4 regions of the Streptomyces sp. NPDC055239 genome follow, and region 4 is predicted to be linked to each of the others. Evidence: riboswitches for the same ligand, from Rfam matches in the RefSeq annotation. Region 4 holds a riboswitch; each other region holds the start of a gene.
What was found. A riboswitch is a leader RNA that binds a small molecule or an ion and turns the genes downstream of it on or off. The one in region 4 is predicted to bind cobalamin.
Positions count from the first base shown of each region.

Region 1 (3,679 bases), on a different contig from region 4:
CGAGGGTGGCGTGGACGCGCCGCTTGGCCTGCGTGCCCTCCCCCGGGTCGTTGACCAGGAACGGGTAGATCAGGGGCAGATCGCCGAGCGCCGCGTCGGGGCCGCAGGCGGCGGACAGGCCCGCGTTCTTGCCGGGCAGCCATTCGAGGTTGCCGTGCTTGCCGAGGTGGATCATCGCGTCGGCGCCGAAGCCGTTGTCGTCGGCGGAGGCGGCGATCCAGCGGTAGGCGGCCAAGTAGTGGTGCGAGGGCGGCAGATCGGGGTCGTGGTAGATCGCGATCGGGTTCTCGCCGAAGCCGCGCGGCGGCTGGATGAGGATGAGCAGGTTGCCGCGGCGCAGGGCGGCCAGGACGATGTCGCCCTCGGGATTGCTCGACCGGTCCACGAACATCTCGCCGGGGGCGGGGCCCCAGTGCTGCTCCACGGACTCGCGGAGCTCGGCGGGGAGAGTGGCGTACCAGCGGCGGTAGTCGGCCGCCGGGATGCGGACGGGGTTGCGGGCCAACTGCTCGTCGGTGAGCCACTCCTGGTCGTGGCCGCCTGCCTCGATCAGGGCGTAGATCAGCTCGTCGCCGTCGCCGGAGACAAGGCCCGGCACCTCGTCCGTACCGAAGTCGTATCCCTCGGCCTGGAGTCGGCGCAGCAGGGAGACGGCGCTCGCGGGGGTGTCGAGGCCGACGGCGTTGCCGATCCGGGAGTGCTTGGTCGGGTACGCGGACAGAACGAGCGCGATGCGCTTGTCGGCGGCCGGGATGTGGCGCAGCCGTGCGTGCCTGACGGCGATACCGGCCACGCGGGTCGCGCGCTCGGCGTCGGCGACGTACGCGGGAAGTCCGTCCTCGTCGATCTCCTTGAAGGAGAACGGCACCGTGATCAGCCGGCCGTCGAACTCGGGGACCGCGATCTGGCTCGCCGCGTCCAGCGGCGATACGCCCTCGTCGTTGTCCTCCCAGTCGCTGCGCGAGCTGGTGAGGCAGAGCGCCTGGAGGATGGGTACGTCGAGGCCGCTGAGGGCTCCGGCGTCCCAGGACTCGTCGTCGCCGCCCGCAGAGGCTTCGGCGGGGCGTGTGCCGCCTGCCGCGAGGACCGTGGTCACGATCGCGTCGGCGGCGCCCAGTTCCGCGATGAGTTCGGGTTCGGGGGTGCGCAGCGAGGCGACGTACAGCGGCAGCGGGCGGGCTCCTGCGTCCTCGACGGCGCGGCACAGGGCCTCGATGAAGGCGGTGTTGCCGCTCATGTGGTGGGCGCGGTAGTAGAGCACCGCGACGGTCGGTCCCTCGACCTGACGGGCGGTGCGCTCCAGCGGGCCCCACGAGGGTGCGGGGGCGGGCGGTTCGAAGCCGTGCCCGGTCAGCAGGACGGTGTCGGAGAGGAACCGGGCCAGCTGCTCCAGGTTGTCGGGGCCGCCGTGCGCCAGGTAGGCGTGGGCCTCGGCTGCGAGGCCGATGGGGACCGTCGATGCGGCCATCAGCTGGGCGTCGGGGGCCTGTTCGCCGGTGAGGACGACCACGGGACGTCCGGTGGCGAGGACTTGGTCGAGGCCGTCCTGCCAGGCGCGCACACCGCCGAGCAGACGTACGACGACCAGGTCGGCGCCGTCCAGGAGCTGCGGAAGGTCCTCGAGCGGGAGCCGGGAGGGGTTCGCGTAGCGGTAGGCGATCGGTCCGCCTGCGGCGCGGGCGCTGAGCAGGTCGGTGTCGGACGTCGACAGGAGCAGGATCATGCGGCGTCGGGCCTTCCTCGGGGTGTCCACGCCCCGGGTGGTGTCGATGGCGTCTCCCCTGCTCGAGCGGACGAGAGCTCGGGGAAGGGAGTTCCTGACTCACCCGGCACCAGGACCGGGCTCACAGTGGCGGGACCGCGCCGGATTCACACCGGGCTTCCTCCCCTTGTCGCCGTCTGTGGCGACGACGGGCCGGTTGGCCCGTCGCTAGGAATACTAAGGGCCGGGCAACTACCGGGGGGCAGGCGGACCTGCTGCGATAGGTCGGTATGCTCGCCGCCATGCCCCCATCGGTCCCCCCGCCAGCACTCCCGGGAGACGAGTCTGCCCGCGACCGCGGTGACTCCTGCCCCGGGACGCTTCGGCTGCACCGGGCGGACGACGGGGCGCTGGCCCGCGTCCGCGTTCCGGGCGGCCTCCTGAGCGTGGGGCAGGCAGACGTGCTGCGGGATCTGGCCGAGCGCCTTGGAGATGGCGAGTTGCATCTCACATCGCGCGGCAATGTGCAGCTGCGCGGTCTTCGCGCGGACCGCGGGAGCGAACTGGCTTGTCTGCTTGGCGAATCGGGGCTTTTGCCCTCCGAACGCCACGAGCGGGTGCGCAATGTGGTGGCCTCCCCGCTCTCGGGGCTCGACGGTCTGGGTGAGCGGGACATCCGTCCGTGGCTGTCTGCCCTGGACGAGCTGCTGTGCGCCAGCGACCGGGCCACCGCCCTGTCCGGCCGGTTCTTGTTCGCCCTCGACGACGGTCGCGGCGACGTGGCCGCCCTCGGCGGTGATGTGACCCTGACGGCGCGGGGCGAGGACGAGGCTCTGCTGCGGATCGGACCGGCGCGCGACGCCGTCCTGATCGCGGCCGCGCAGGCACCGCGGGCCGCCCTCGTCGCGGCCGAGACCTTCCTGGAGCAGGCGCCCGACGCGGGTGCCTGGCGGGTGACGGATCTGCCCGGCGGCGTCGGTCCTCTCCTCGACGCGGTCCTGCACCGCCTGCGGGAGGCCGGTTTCCGCGTCACTCCCACCACAGGGCCGCTCCCCCAGGACGCGGTCGGGCCCGCCATCGGCGTCGTACCCGGCCCCCCCGACAAGGCCGCGCTGTCCATCGGCCTGCCGCTGGGAAGCGTCAGCGCGCCCTCATGGCAGACGCTGACGGACACCGCCCGCGAGCACGGCAGCGGCGAACTGCGGCTGACCCCCTGGCGCGGAGTCGTCGTGCCGGGAGTCGAACGGTCAGAGGCCGCACGACTTCTGGCGGATCTGGGGGCCGCCGGCCTCATCACCGCGCCCGACTCCCCCTGGACGGGAGTGGGTGCCTGTATCGGCCGGCCCGGCTGCGCCAAGGCTCTGGACGACGTACGCGCCACGGCGCAAGCCTCGTTGGGACCTGTCGGGGCCCTGCCCGTGTACTGGTCCGGGTGCGAGCGCCGGTGCGGACATCCCCACGGGGAGTGGGTCGACGTCGTCGCCACCCCCGACGGACATCAGATCTCCCGCGTACACGGCGAGAAACGGGACGCTCCTGCGAGCATTCCGGGCAACACGGGCAGCCCGGGTGCAGCACTCGCCGCCGCCGTGGCCGCTACCCGCGGCTGACAACACATGAACACATGAACAACTCTGCAACACTTGACTGCCCCATGCCCTATCAAGAGAGCGAACGCACTGTGCATCAGTACGAGAAGGACGGACCGGCGATCTACCGCCAGTCCTTCGCCACGATCCGCGCGGAGGCGGATCTGTCGGGCCTGCCCGCCGACGTGAGCCAGGTCGCGGTCCGCATGATCCACGCCTGCGGCATGGTCGACCTCGTACGCGACCTCGCTTTCACCCCGGACGTGGTGGCCCGGGCCCGCGAGGCCCTGCGCGCGGGCGCCCCCATCCTGTGCGACGTGGCCATGGTCGCGAGCGGCGTCACCCGCAAGCGGCTGCCCGCGGACAACGACGTGGTGTGCACCCTGTC
Region 1 is NZ_JBSGRD010000020.1:90,448-94,126, reverse strand. Features, by position in the region: gene cobN (cobaltochelatase subunit CobN) at 1-1,723, opposite strand, end outside; cobalamin riboswitch at 1,793-1,924, opposite strand; gene cobG (precorrin-3B synthase) at 1,993-3,312, shown strand; gene ACWFRJ_RS41280 (precorrin-8X methylmutase) at 3,384-3,679, shown strand, end outside.
Region 1: linked by a shared signal. The riboswitch ahead of cobN (cobaltochelatase subunit CobN) and the one ahead of ACWFRJ_RS09830 (prenyltransferase/squalene oxidase repeat-containing protein) in region 4 are both predicted to bind cobalamin.

Region 2 (3,679 bases), on a different contig from region 4:
ATCACGCCGGTCCGCGTGGTCATTGCCCTCTGCCTCGTAGCGCCGTTCGTGGCGATGCTCTGGGTGAGCTCCTACGCGAAGGTCGAACCGACCTTCATCGGCATCCCGTTCTTCTACTGGTACCAGATGCTGTGGGTACTCATCTCCACCGCTCTCACCATGATCGCGTACAAGCTGTGGCAGCGTGACCAGCGCGCCCGCAAGGCCGAGCAGGCCCAGGGGGGTGCGACCCGATGAACGAGCTCGCAGCGGACACGGGCGGCGTCAACGGCATCGCCCTCGCCGTCTTCATCTTCTTCTTCGTCGCCGTCACGGCGATGGGCTTCCTGGCCGCGCGCTGGCGCAAGGCCGAGACCGAGAGCCTGGACGAATGGGGCCTCGGCGGCCGGTCGTTCGGCACCTGGGTCACGTGGTTCCTGCTCGGCGGCGACCTCTACACGGCCTATACGTTCGTGGCCGTCCCGGCGGCGATCTACGCCGCGGGCGCGGCCGGCTTCTTCGCCGTGCCGTACACGATCCTCGTCTACCCGCTGATCTTCACCTTCCTGCCGCGCCTGTGGTCCGTCTCCCACAAGCACGGATACGTGACCACGTCCGACTTCGTGCGCGGACGCTTCGGGTCCAAGGGGCTCTCCCTCGCCGTCGCGGTCACCGGCATCCTCGCCACGATGCCGTACATCGCGCTCCAGCTCGTCGGCATCCAGGCCGTGCTCGACGTGATGGGCGTCGGCGGCGGTCCGGACACGAACTGGTTCATCAAGGACCTGCCGCTCCTGATCGCGTTCGCGGTGCTCGCCGCGTACACGTACTCGTCGGGTCTGCGCGCGCCCGCGCTGATCGCGTTCGTGAAGGACGGCCTGATCTACCTCGTCATCGTCGTCGCGATCATCTACATCCCGATCAAGCTCGGCGGCTTCGACGAGATCTTCCGGGCGGCGAACGACAAGTTCGCGGCGACGAACGAGGCGGCGGGCAAGCCCGTCGCGGGCCTCGCACCAGGCGCCGGCGGGCAGTGGACCTATGCCACGCTCGCGCTCGGCTCCGCGCTCGCGCTCTTCATGTACCCGCACTCGATCACGGCGACGCTCTCCTCCAAGAGCCGCAACGTGATCCGCCGCAACACCACGATCCTGCCGCTCTACTCGCTGATGCTGGGCCTGCTCGCACTGCTCGGCTTCATGGCGATCGCGGCCGGGGTCAAGGTGGAGAACGGGCAGCTGGCGATTCCGCAGCTGTTCGAGAACATGTTCCCCGACTGGTTCACCGGCGTGGCCTTCGCCGCCATCGGCATCGGCGCCCTCGTGCCCGCGGCCATCATGTCGATCGCAGCAGCGAATCTCTTCACCAGGAACATCTACAAGGACTTCCTCAGGCCGGACGCGACGCCCGCACAGGAGATGAAGGTCTCCAAGCTGGTCTCGCTCCTGGTGAAGGTGGGCGCGCTCGTCTTCGTCCTCACCATGGACAAGACGGTCGCGATCAACTTCCAGCTCCTGGGCGGCATCTGGATCCTGCAGACCATGCCCGCGCTGGTCGGCGGCCTGTTCACCCGCTGGTTCCACCGCTGGGCGCTGCTCGCGGGCTGGGCTGTCGGAATGGTCTACGGGACGGTCGCCGCGTACGGTGTCGCCTCACCGACGCAGAAGCACTTCGGCGGCTCGTCCGACGAGATCCCCGGCATCGGCGAGATCGGCTACATCGGCCTCACGGCGTTCGTCCTGAACCTGGTGGTCACCGTGGTCATGACGTTCGTCCTGCGCGCCGCCAAGGCGCCTGACGGCATCGACGAGACCTCTCCCGGCGACTACACGGCGGACGCGGGCGACCCCGGCGTCGTCAAGGACCTTCCGCCGGCCACGGCGGGGGCGCCGGGCGGGCACTGAGCCTCTCCCCTACGTACGTCATGCGGGCCGCCGGAAGAATCCGGCGGCCCGCTGTCGTGCACTCCGACACAAGATATGGGGTTGCCGCCCAGAGCCAGCACAAGATGTATGCTCGTGCTCGTTGTCGCCGCAGGGGAATCCGGTGGAAGTCCGGAACTGTCCCGCAACGGTGTATGAGTGCGCATTTGTCGTACTCATGAGTCCGAAGACCTGTCGACAGCGCACCCGTTCCGACCGGTCCGGGTGCCAACGACGTCCGGGCCTCGTGGAATGGGCTGGTGGACGCGGAGCGCAGCCCTGCCCCGGCGCGCCCGTGTGTCACTCCTCCCCTCCGCAAGGTTCCGAGCCGAGCGAGGGAGTGCTCCGTGACCATCGCGCCAGCCGAACCTGCGTCAGCGCAGACCACCGACGGTCAGCAGACCACCGTTGGTCAGCAGACCGGCGACGGCCCAGGAACCGCGCTGCTGCGCACCCTGACCGACCTCACCACCGACCTCCCCGACGCCGACCCCGGCCGGGTCGCCGCCGCCGCACTGCGCGGCCGTTCGGCCAGGGCGGATCTGGCGGAGCTGCGGGAGCTGGCGACCGAGGCGGCCGCCGGGCTCATCTCCGAGGACCCGACGTACTCGCAGCTCGCTGCCAGGCTCCTGAGCCTCAGCATCCGGGACGAGGCCGCGTCGCAGGGCGTGCGCTCCTTCTCCGACTCGGTCGCCGTGGGACACCGCGAGGGTCTGATCGCGGACCGCACCGCCGCGTTCGTCGTCGACCACACGGACCGTCTGGACGGTCTCGTGGAGGCCGCACTGGAAGACGGCGCCGACTTCCGCTTCGGCTACTTCGGCCTGCGCACCCTGCACAGCCGCTACCTCCTTCGCCACCCGATCACCCGGCACGTCATCGAGACCCCGCAGCACTTCATGCTGCGCGTCGCGAGCGGCCTGGCGGAGGACGGCAGCACGCGCTCGGTGGACGAAGTCGCCTCCCTGTACCGCCTGATGAGCCGCCTGGACTACCTGCCGTCGTCGCCGACGCTCTTCAACTCCGGCACCCGGCACCCGCAGATGTCCTCCTGCTACCTCCTCGACTCCCCGCTGGACGAGCTGGACTCCATCTACGACCGCTACCACCAGGTCGCGCGCCTCTCCAAGCACGCGGGCGGCATCGGGCTCTCGTACTCCCGCATCCGCGCCCGCGGTTCGCTGATCCGCGGCACGAACGGCCACTCCAACGGCATCGTGCCGTTCCTGAAGACCCTGGACGCCTCCGTCGCCGCCGTGAACCAGGGCGGCCGTCGCAAGGGCGCCGCCGCGGTCTACCTGGAGACCTGGCACTCCGACATCGAGGAGTTCCTGGAGCTGCGCGACAACACGGGTGAGGACCAGCGGCGTACGCACAACCTGAACCTCGCGCACTGGATCCCGGACGAGTTCATGCGCCGGGTCGCCGCCGACAAGGACTGGTCGCTGTTCTCTCCGGCCGACGTGCCGGAGTTCGTCGACCTGTGGGGCGACGAGTTCGACGCCGCCTACCGCAAGGCAGAGGCCGCCGGGCTCGCCCGCAAGACCATCCCCGCCCGCGATCTGTACGGCCGCATGATGCGCACCCTCGCGCAGACCGGCAACGGCTGGATGACCTTCAAGGACGCCGCCAACCGCACCGCCAACCAGACGGCGGAGCCCGGCCACACGGTTCACTCCTCCAACCTCTGCACGGAGATCCTGGAGGTGACGGACGACGGGGAGACGGCCGTCTGCAACCTGGGCTCGGTGAACCTCGGCGCCTTCGTGGACACGGCC
Region 2 is NZ_JBSGRD010000005.1:221,496-225,174, forward strand. Features, by position in the region: gene ACWFRJ_RS19230 (DUF3311 domain-containing protein) at 1-237, shown strand, start outside; gene mctP (monocarboxylate uptake permease MctP) at 234-1,883, shown strand; cobalamin riboswitch at 1,992-2,115, shown strand; gene ACWFRJ_RS19240 (ribonucleoside-diphosphate reductase subunit alpha) at 2,249-3,679, shown strand, end outside.
Region 2: linked by a shared signal. The riboswitch ahead of ACWFRJ_RS19240 (ribonucleoside-diphosphate reductase subunit alpha) and the one ahead of ACWFRJ_RS09830 (prenyltransferase/squalene oxidase repeat-containing protein) in region 4 are both predicted to bind cobalamin.

Region 3 (3,679 bases), on a different contig from region 4:
AGGTCACCGACGCGGACGTGGCGCGCCACTTCGGCCCGCCCGCCGACGGCGACATCCACCTGGCGACGACCCCACAGGAGGTGGCGTGGTGAACACCGCTCTCACCATCGGCTTCATCGGGCTCGGTCACATGGGCGGCCCGATGGCCGCCAATCTCGTCAAGGCGGGGCACCGGGTGCTCGGCCACGACCTGCTGCCCGAACTGCTCGCCGAGGCGGTCGAGAACGGCGTGGTGGCCGCCGGATCGTCGACGGACGCCGCCGCCGTGGCGGACGTGGTGATCACCATGCTGCCTGCCGGGCGGCACGTCCTTAGCCTCTACCAGGAGGAGGGGCTCCTTGCCGCCGCCCGGCCTGGCACGCTGTTCATCGACTGCTCGACCATCGACGTGGCCGACGCGCGCAGCGCACACACGGCCGCGACGGCGGCCGGGATGCGGGCCCTCGACGCCCCGGTCAGCGGGGGAGTGGTGGGCGCCGACGCAGGCACGCTCACCTTCATGGCGGGCGGCGGCGATGCCGAGTTCGCCGAGGCGGACCCGCTCCTGACGATCATGGGGAACAAGGCGGTGCACTGCGGCGGACCCGGCGCCGGACAGGCGGCGAAGATCTGCAACAACATGATCCTCGGCGTCTCGATGATCGCGGTGAGCGAGGCGTTCGTCCTGGGCGAGAGCCTGGGCCTGTCCCACCAGGCCCTGTTCGACGTGGCCTCCACCGCCTCCGGGCAGTGCTGGGCCCTGACCGTCAACTGCCCGGTGCCGGGGCCCGTTCCGGCCAGCCCAGCCAACCGCGGCTACCGACCCGGATTCGCCGCCCCACTGATGGCCAAGGACCTGGGACTCGCGGCCAGCGCAATCGAGGCCAGTGGAATCCATGCACAACTCGGTGTGAAGGCAGCCGAGTTGTATGCCGCCTACGCGGAAGGCGCCGGATCGGACCAGGACTTCTCCGGGATCGTCAACACCATCAGACAGCACACGGCAGGGGACGGGGACAGCGCATGACAACAGAGCCGTACGAGACGACCTCAGCGTCGTACGAGACGATCCGCATCGAACGAAAGGGCCGTACCGCACTTCTCACGCTCGACCGGCCCAAGGCTCTCAACGCCCTCAACCTTCAGGTGATGAACGAGATCGTCGCCGCGACGGCGGAACTGGATCGGGACCCGGACGTCGGCTGCGTCGTCCTGACCGGATCGCCGAAGGCGTTCGCCGCCGGGGCCGACATCAAGGAGATGCGGCCCCGGAGCTACATGGACATGTACCTCAGCGACTGGTTCGCCGCCTGGGACAGGCTCGGCTCGCTGCGCACGCCGACGGTCGCGGCCGTCTCCGGGTACGCGCTCGGTGGTGGCTGCGAGCTGGCGATGCTGTGCGACATCCTGCTGGCCGCCGATACCGCCGTCTTCGGTCAGCCCGAGATCAAACTGGGGGTCATCCCCGGCATCGGCGGCTCGCAGCGGCTGACCCGCGCGGTCGGCAAGGCCAAGGCCATGGAGATGTGCCTGACCGGTCGCACCATGGACGCCGAGGAAGCGGAGCGGGCCGGACTCGTATCGCGCGTGGTGCCCGCGGGGGAACTCGTCGGCGAGGCCCTCGCCGTCGCCGAGACCGTCGCGGGGATGTCCCTGCCCGTCGCGATGATGGCGAAGGAAGCCGTGTCCCGGGCGTTCGAGACGACCCTCGCGGAGGGGGTCCGCTTCGAACGCCGCCTCTTCCATGCCGTGTTCGCGACCGAGGACCAGAAGGAGGGCATGGCCGCTTTCGTCGACAAGCGACCGCCCGGCTTCACGCACTCCTGAGGTCTGAGGTCTGACCAGGGGCGTACGCCCACAGGCGCGGCCGTCCCACAAGTTGTCAGGAATCTCGGTTGCGCACTATGGTCACCACGCCTTGGTGAACGGGAAATCCGGTGTGATGCCGGTGCGGCCCTCGCCACTGTGATCGGGAAGTCCGGCTCCAGCCCTCGCGGCAGCCACTGGGTGCACACGCATCCGGGAAGGCGGAGTCCGGTCGGTATGACCCGTAAGCCAGGAGACCGACCAAGGCGCGTTGTCCATCCACGAGGTGCTGGAGAGGGTCTGCTTAGCCATGCACATTGCCGAGGGTTTCCTCCCGCCGGCGCACGCGATCGCCTGGAGCGTAGCGTCCGCGCCGTTCGTCGTCCACGGAGTCCGCTCCTTGACCCGTGAGGTCAAGGAGCACCCGGAGAGCACCCTGCTCCTGGGCGCCTCCGGAGCCTTCACTTTTGTCCTTTCCGCACTGAAAATCCCTTCCGTCACGGGCAGTTGCTCGCATCCGACGGGCACCGGGCTCGGCGCGATCCTGTTCCGGCCGCCGATCATGGCGGTGCTCGGCACCATCACGCTGCTCTTCCAGGCCCTGCTGCTCGCCCACGGCGGGCTCACCACGCTGGGCGCCAACGTGTTCTCCATGGCGATCGTCGGGCCATGGGCCGGATACGCCGTCTACCGGCTCCTGAAGCGGTACGACGTGCCGCTCATGGTCGCCGTGTTCTTCGGCGCGTTCGTCGCCGACCTCTCCACGTACTGCGTCACCAGCGTCCAGCTGGCCCTGGCGTTCCCCGACCCGAGCAGCGGATTCCTCGGTGCTCTGGGCAAGTTCGGCGGCATCTTCGCCGTCACGCAGATCCCCCTGGCCGTCAGCGAGGGGCTTCTCACCGTCCTGGTGATGCGGCTGCTCGTGCAGTCCAGCAAGGGTGAACTCACGCGGCTCGGCGTACTGCTGCAGGGCAAGCAGGCGGCGGCGACCGCGACGACCGCGACGACTGCGGCGAAGAAGACGGAGACCGAGACGGGGGCCAGCGCCTGATGAGCATGAGCCGGAACGCGAAGATCAACATTGTGCTCCTCGTCATCGTCGCCGCGCTCGCGGTGCTGCCGGTGGCGCTCGGTCTCGGCGACGACGAGAAGGAACCGTTCGCCGGGGCGGACGCCCAGGCCGAGACCGCGATCACCGAGATCAAGCCGGACTACGAGCCCTGGTTCTCGCCGCTGTACGAACCCCCTTCCGGGGAGATCGAGTCGGCGCTCTTCGCCTTGCAGGCGGCACTCGGTGCGGGCGTCCTCGCGTACTACTTCGGTGTGCGCAAGGGGCGCCGTCAGGGCGCGGAGACGGCACGGGCGCAGGCAGCACCTGCGGAGCAGTCCGGCGACGTGGAGGGCGTCCGGCCCGAGACCGAGCAGGTCTGAGCCCGCGTGCTGCCCATCGACGCGGCGGCGCACAGCAGTCGCTGGCGCCGCCGTCACCCCGTGGACAAGGCTGTCCTCGGGCTCGGCCTCACTGTCCTTGCCGTCTCGCTGCCGCCCTGGCCCGGCGCCGCCCTGGTGCTGATCGCGGCGCTCGCCGTGCTGCTCGGGCCTGCCGGTGTGCCGCCGCGTAAACTGTGGCGCGCCTACCGCGTACCGCTCGGCTTCTGCGTCACCGGAGCCCTGACCCTGATCGTCCAACTCGGCGGAACCGAAGGGTTCGTCACGCTCGCCGACGGCGGTCCCGCCAGGGCGGGCGGTCTGCTCCTGCGCACGTCGGCGGCCTCGCTCGGCGTCCTCCTTTTCGCCTTCACCACGCCGATGTCGGATCTGCTGCCCCGCCTGGTGAAGGCGGGTGTTCCGGCGCCGGTCGTGGACGTGGCCCTCGTCATGTACCGGATGAGCT
Region 3 is NZ_JBSGRD010000007.1:47,332-51,010, forward strand. Features, by position in the region: gene ACWFRJ_RS22615 (enoyl-CoA hydratase/isomerase family protein) at 1-92, shown strand, start outside; gene mmsB (3-hydroxyisobutyrate dehydrogenase) at 86-1,006, shown strand; gene ACWFRJ_RS22625 (enoyl-CoA hydratase) at 1,003-1,806, shown strand; cobalamin riboswitch at 1,868-2,065, shown strand; gene ACWFRJ_RS22630 (energy-coupling factor ABC transporter permease) at 2,096-2,836, shown strand; gene ACWFRJ_RS22635 (energy-coupling factor ABC transporter substrate-binding protein) at 2,842-3,216, shown strand; gene cbiQ (cobalt ECF transporter T component CbiQ) at 3,223-3,679, shown strand, end outside.
Region 3: linked by a shared signal. The riboswitch ahead of ACWFRJ_RS22630 (energy-coupling factor ABC transporter permease) and the one ahead of ACWFRJ_RS09830 (prenyltransferase/squalene oxidase repeat-containing protein) in region 4 are both predicted to bind cobalamin.

Region 4 (3,679 bases):
CACCACCAGGTGGCCCCACCGCGCGCGACCCCGCGTCACAGCTGCTGCTTCTTCTTGTTGCCGCTGTACAGGAAGCCGATGCCGATACCGGCGACCATGCCGACGCCGATGATCCACCAGATGCTCAGGCCGCCGCCGTCGTCACTGTCCTTCTTCTCGTCGGCGGCCTTCTCGGTCGCCTGCGGGGCGGGACCCGTCGCGTTCAGCTGCTTGACCAGGTCCGCGCCGCCGAAGTCGCGCGGGTCGAGGCCCGATGCGTGGGCGGCGAAGATCAGCTGGGCGTAGGCGGCGGGGCCTGACTTCTTGGCCCACTCCGCGGAGTTCTTCGACAGCCACTCGGCCGACTTCTTGGCCTGCTCCGGCTGGCCGGCCGCGGCGAGCGCGAGCACGGAGTCCGCGGTGTTGCCCAGGTCGGGCATGTTCTTGGCGCCGGGCAGCGAGGACATCAGGTGGTCGTCGCCCTTGGCGAGGGTCTTCAGGAGGTAGCCCGTGCCGTTCGACGCCGCCTGCTCGGCGGTGTCGGCCTTCGCGCACTTCGGGGCTGCGGCCTCCTTCTTCGCCTCGTCCACGACCAGGCCCTTGCCGTGGGCGCCGAGTACGCCCGCCGCCGTGGCGTCCGCGTTCGGCGCGAGCTTGCCGGTCTTGACGTCCGCGAGGCCGAAGGCTCCGCCGTCCTTCTCGCAGCTCATCGAGAGGGCGGGCAGCGCGTCGTACGCGGACTTGCCGTCCTGCGACTTCACCGACTGCGGCTTCTCGCCCGCGGCGGCGAGCGCGCCGATCACGATGCCGGTGGAGTTGGCGTCGGAGTCCATGCCGGGGCTGTAGCCCCAGCCGCCGTCCTGGTTCTGCACCGACTTCAGCCAGCCGACGCTCTTCTTGACCGCCTTGTCCTGACCGCCGAGCGCGGCGAGCGCCTGCACGGCGGACGCCGTCATGTTGCTGTCGACCATGGTCTTGGAGTCGCACGGCTCGCTCGCGTCGGCGCGGTACGAGGTGAAACCGCCGCTCGAGCACTGCTGGCCCGTGAGCCAGTCGACGGACTTCGCGGCGGGCTTCACACCGACCGCGTCCTGGGCGAGCAGCGCGTACGACTGCCGGAACACGCCGTCGAACTTGGGGTCCGAGTCGCCGTAGAGACCGGAGGGAAGCGCGGCGGACGGCGACGGCGACGGGCTCTCCGCGAAGGCGGCCGGGGCGGCGGCCGAACCGAACACGGCGACGGCGGCCAGGACCGCTGCGCTGCGGCGAACGTTCATGATGCGGCGGGTGCCTCTCCCTGCGGGGAGCGGGGCAGCACGGGCACGTAGCGGGCACGGGCACCGGGCGGCTCCGGCTCCGTATACCTCGACGGTGCCACTCATCGGGGGCCCCGATGAAGCGAGCCGGTCATGCTCCGTACCGGGCATTCCGGCTACCCGCTGACGCGGTTCACGGCTGCGGGTCAGCGCCGGATTCGCACCGGCTTTCCCCCGTACGGGCATGATGACGACGGGCTCACTCTACCGGCCCGTAGGGAGCCCGGCCCGGGGTGCCCGCCCCGGGGGACCCGAGGTCACACCGCCCGGTACCGCACCGGATCGTTGCCCACTGCCTCCGCCCGCCCCAGCTTCACCAGGCGCCGCACATGGGCCTCCGCCTCGGAGACCGCGATGTTCCGCGAGCCGTAGCGGATCTCGGCCCAGGGGCGGTTCCACTCCATCTGCTCGGCGAGCTGCCAGGGGGTGAGGGGCTTGGCGAGGAGGGCGAGCAGGTCCGTCAGACGCTCCTCGTGGTGGGCCAGGATCTCCCGCACCCGGGCCGGGGCGTCCGTGAACGCGTACTGATGCGCGGGAAGGACCTCGGCGGGGCCCAGGCGGCCGATGCGCTCCAGGGAGTCGATGTAGTCGCCGAGGGGGTCGGTGACGGTGTCGTCGTCGGGGTCCTCGTAGAGGCCGATGTGCGGGGTGATGCCGGGGAGCAGATGGTCGCCGGAGAACAGACGGCCGTGTCCGGGCAGTCGCGCCGGGTGCTCCTCCTCCAGGTGCAGGCAGACGTGGCCGGGGGTGTGACCCGGGGTCCAGATCGCGCGGAGCCTGCGCCCCGGCAGTTCGAGCAGCTCGCCCGGTGTGATGTCCCGGTCGGGGAGCGCGGCGGCCATGCCCGGGAGGCGGGGTGCGCGGCCAGCGTCGCGGGCGGCGAGCAGCGGTGTCAGATGCTCGGCGGGGGCGCCTGCGGACGTCAGCTTCTCCACCATGTAGTCGAACCAGCGCGCGGGCGGCCCCGTGCGCGTGCGGCGTACGACCGACGCGTCCGCCTCGTGCATGGCGATCCACGCGCCCGATGCCTCGCGGACCTTGGCCGAGAGGCCGTGGTGGTCGGGGTGGTGGTGGGTGATGACGACGCCGTGCACCGCTTCGACGGACGTGCCGCAGGCGGCGAGGCCGGTGGCGAGGGCGTCCCAGGACGTGGGGTCGTCCCAGCCCGTGTCGATGAGGACCGGGCCCGCGTCGGTGTCCAGGAGATGGACGAGGGTGAAGCCCAGGGGGTTGTCGGGGATCGGGACCTTGATGCTCCATACGCCCCCGCCGTGCTCGGTCACCTGCGGTTCGGTCACCTGCGTCATCGGGCGCCCTCTTCTTCTCTCGTCCGTAACTAGAACTAGTTCCAATGATCGCCCAAGTCGACCGTTCACTCAGGCTACTTGAGCCTTGCCCTCCGTGGACTACTGGAACTAGAACTGGTATCAGTTCTGAAACAGTGTCAGAAAGCGTGCCGCGCAGGCGGAATCCCGCAGGAGGCAGTCAGCCATGACCGAGCTCGTGGAACACGGACAGCTGTTCATCGGCGGGGAGCTGGTGGACCCCCTCGGCAAGGACGTCATCGAGGTGATCTCGCCGCACACCGGCCGGGTCTTCGCGCGGGTGCCGCACGCCGCGCCCGCCGATGTCGACCGGGCCGTCGCCACTGCGCGGAGGGCGTTCGAGGACGGGCCCTGGCCCCGGATGACGCTCGACGAGCGGATCGAGGTCATCACCAAGATCAAGGACGCGTTCGCGGTACGGCACGAGGAGATCGCCCGCGTCATCAGCTCCGAGAACGGCACCCCGTACACCTCGAGCGTGATGGTGCAGGCCCTGGCCGCGATGATGGTCTGGGACTCGGCGCTCACGGTCGCGCGCAACTTCACCTACGAGGAGGAGCGCGACGGAGCACTCGGCAAGATCCTCGTCCGGCGCGAGCCGGTCGGCGTCGTGGCGGCCGTCGTCCCGTGGAACGTCCCGCAGTTCACCGCGGCGGCCAAGCTCGCGCCCGCGCTGCTCGCCGGGTGCCCGGTGATCCTCAAGACCTCGCCCGAGGCGCCGCTCGACGCCTACATACTCGCGGAGATCGCCACCGAGGCGGGTCTTCCGCAGGGTGTGCTCTCGATCATCTCGGCGGACCGCGAGGTGAGCGAGTACCTCGTCGGGCACCCCGGTATCGACAAGGTGTCCTTCACCGGTTCCGTCGGCGCGGGCAAGCGCGTCATGGAGGTCGCGGCCCGCAATCTCACGCGCGTGACCCTGGAGCTGGGCGGCAAGTCGGCCGCGGTGATCCTGCCGGACGCGGACGCGTCGGCGGCGGTCGCCGGCATCGTCCCCTTCGCCTGGATGATCAACGGCCAGGCGTGCGTGGCCCAGACCCGCATCCTCGTGCCGCACTC
Region 4 is NZ_JBSGRD010000002.1:817,064-820,742, forward strand. Features, by position in the region: gene ACWFRJ_RS09825 (SCO2322 family protein) at 1-39, opposite strand, end outside; gene ACWFRJ_RS09830 (prenyltransferase/squalene oxidase repeat-containing protein) at 36-1,256, opposite strand; cobalamin riboswitch at 1,364-1,513, opposite strand; gene ACWFRJ_RS09835 (MBL fold metallo-hydrolase) at 1,553-2,602, opposite strand; gene ACWFRJ_RS09840 (aldehyde dehydrogenase) at 2,787-3,679, shown strand, end outside.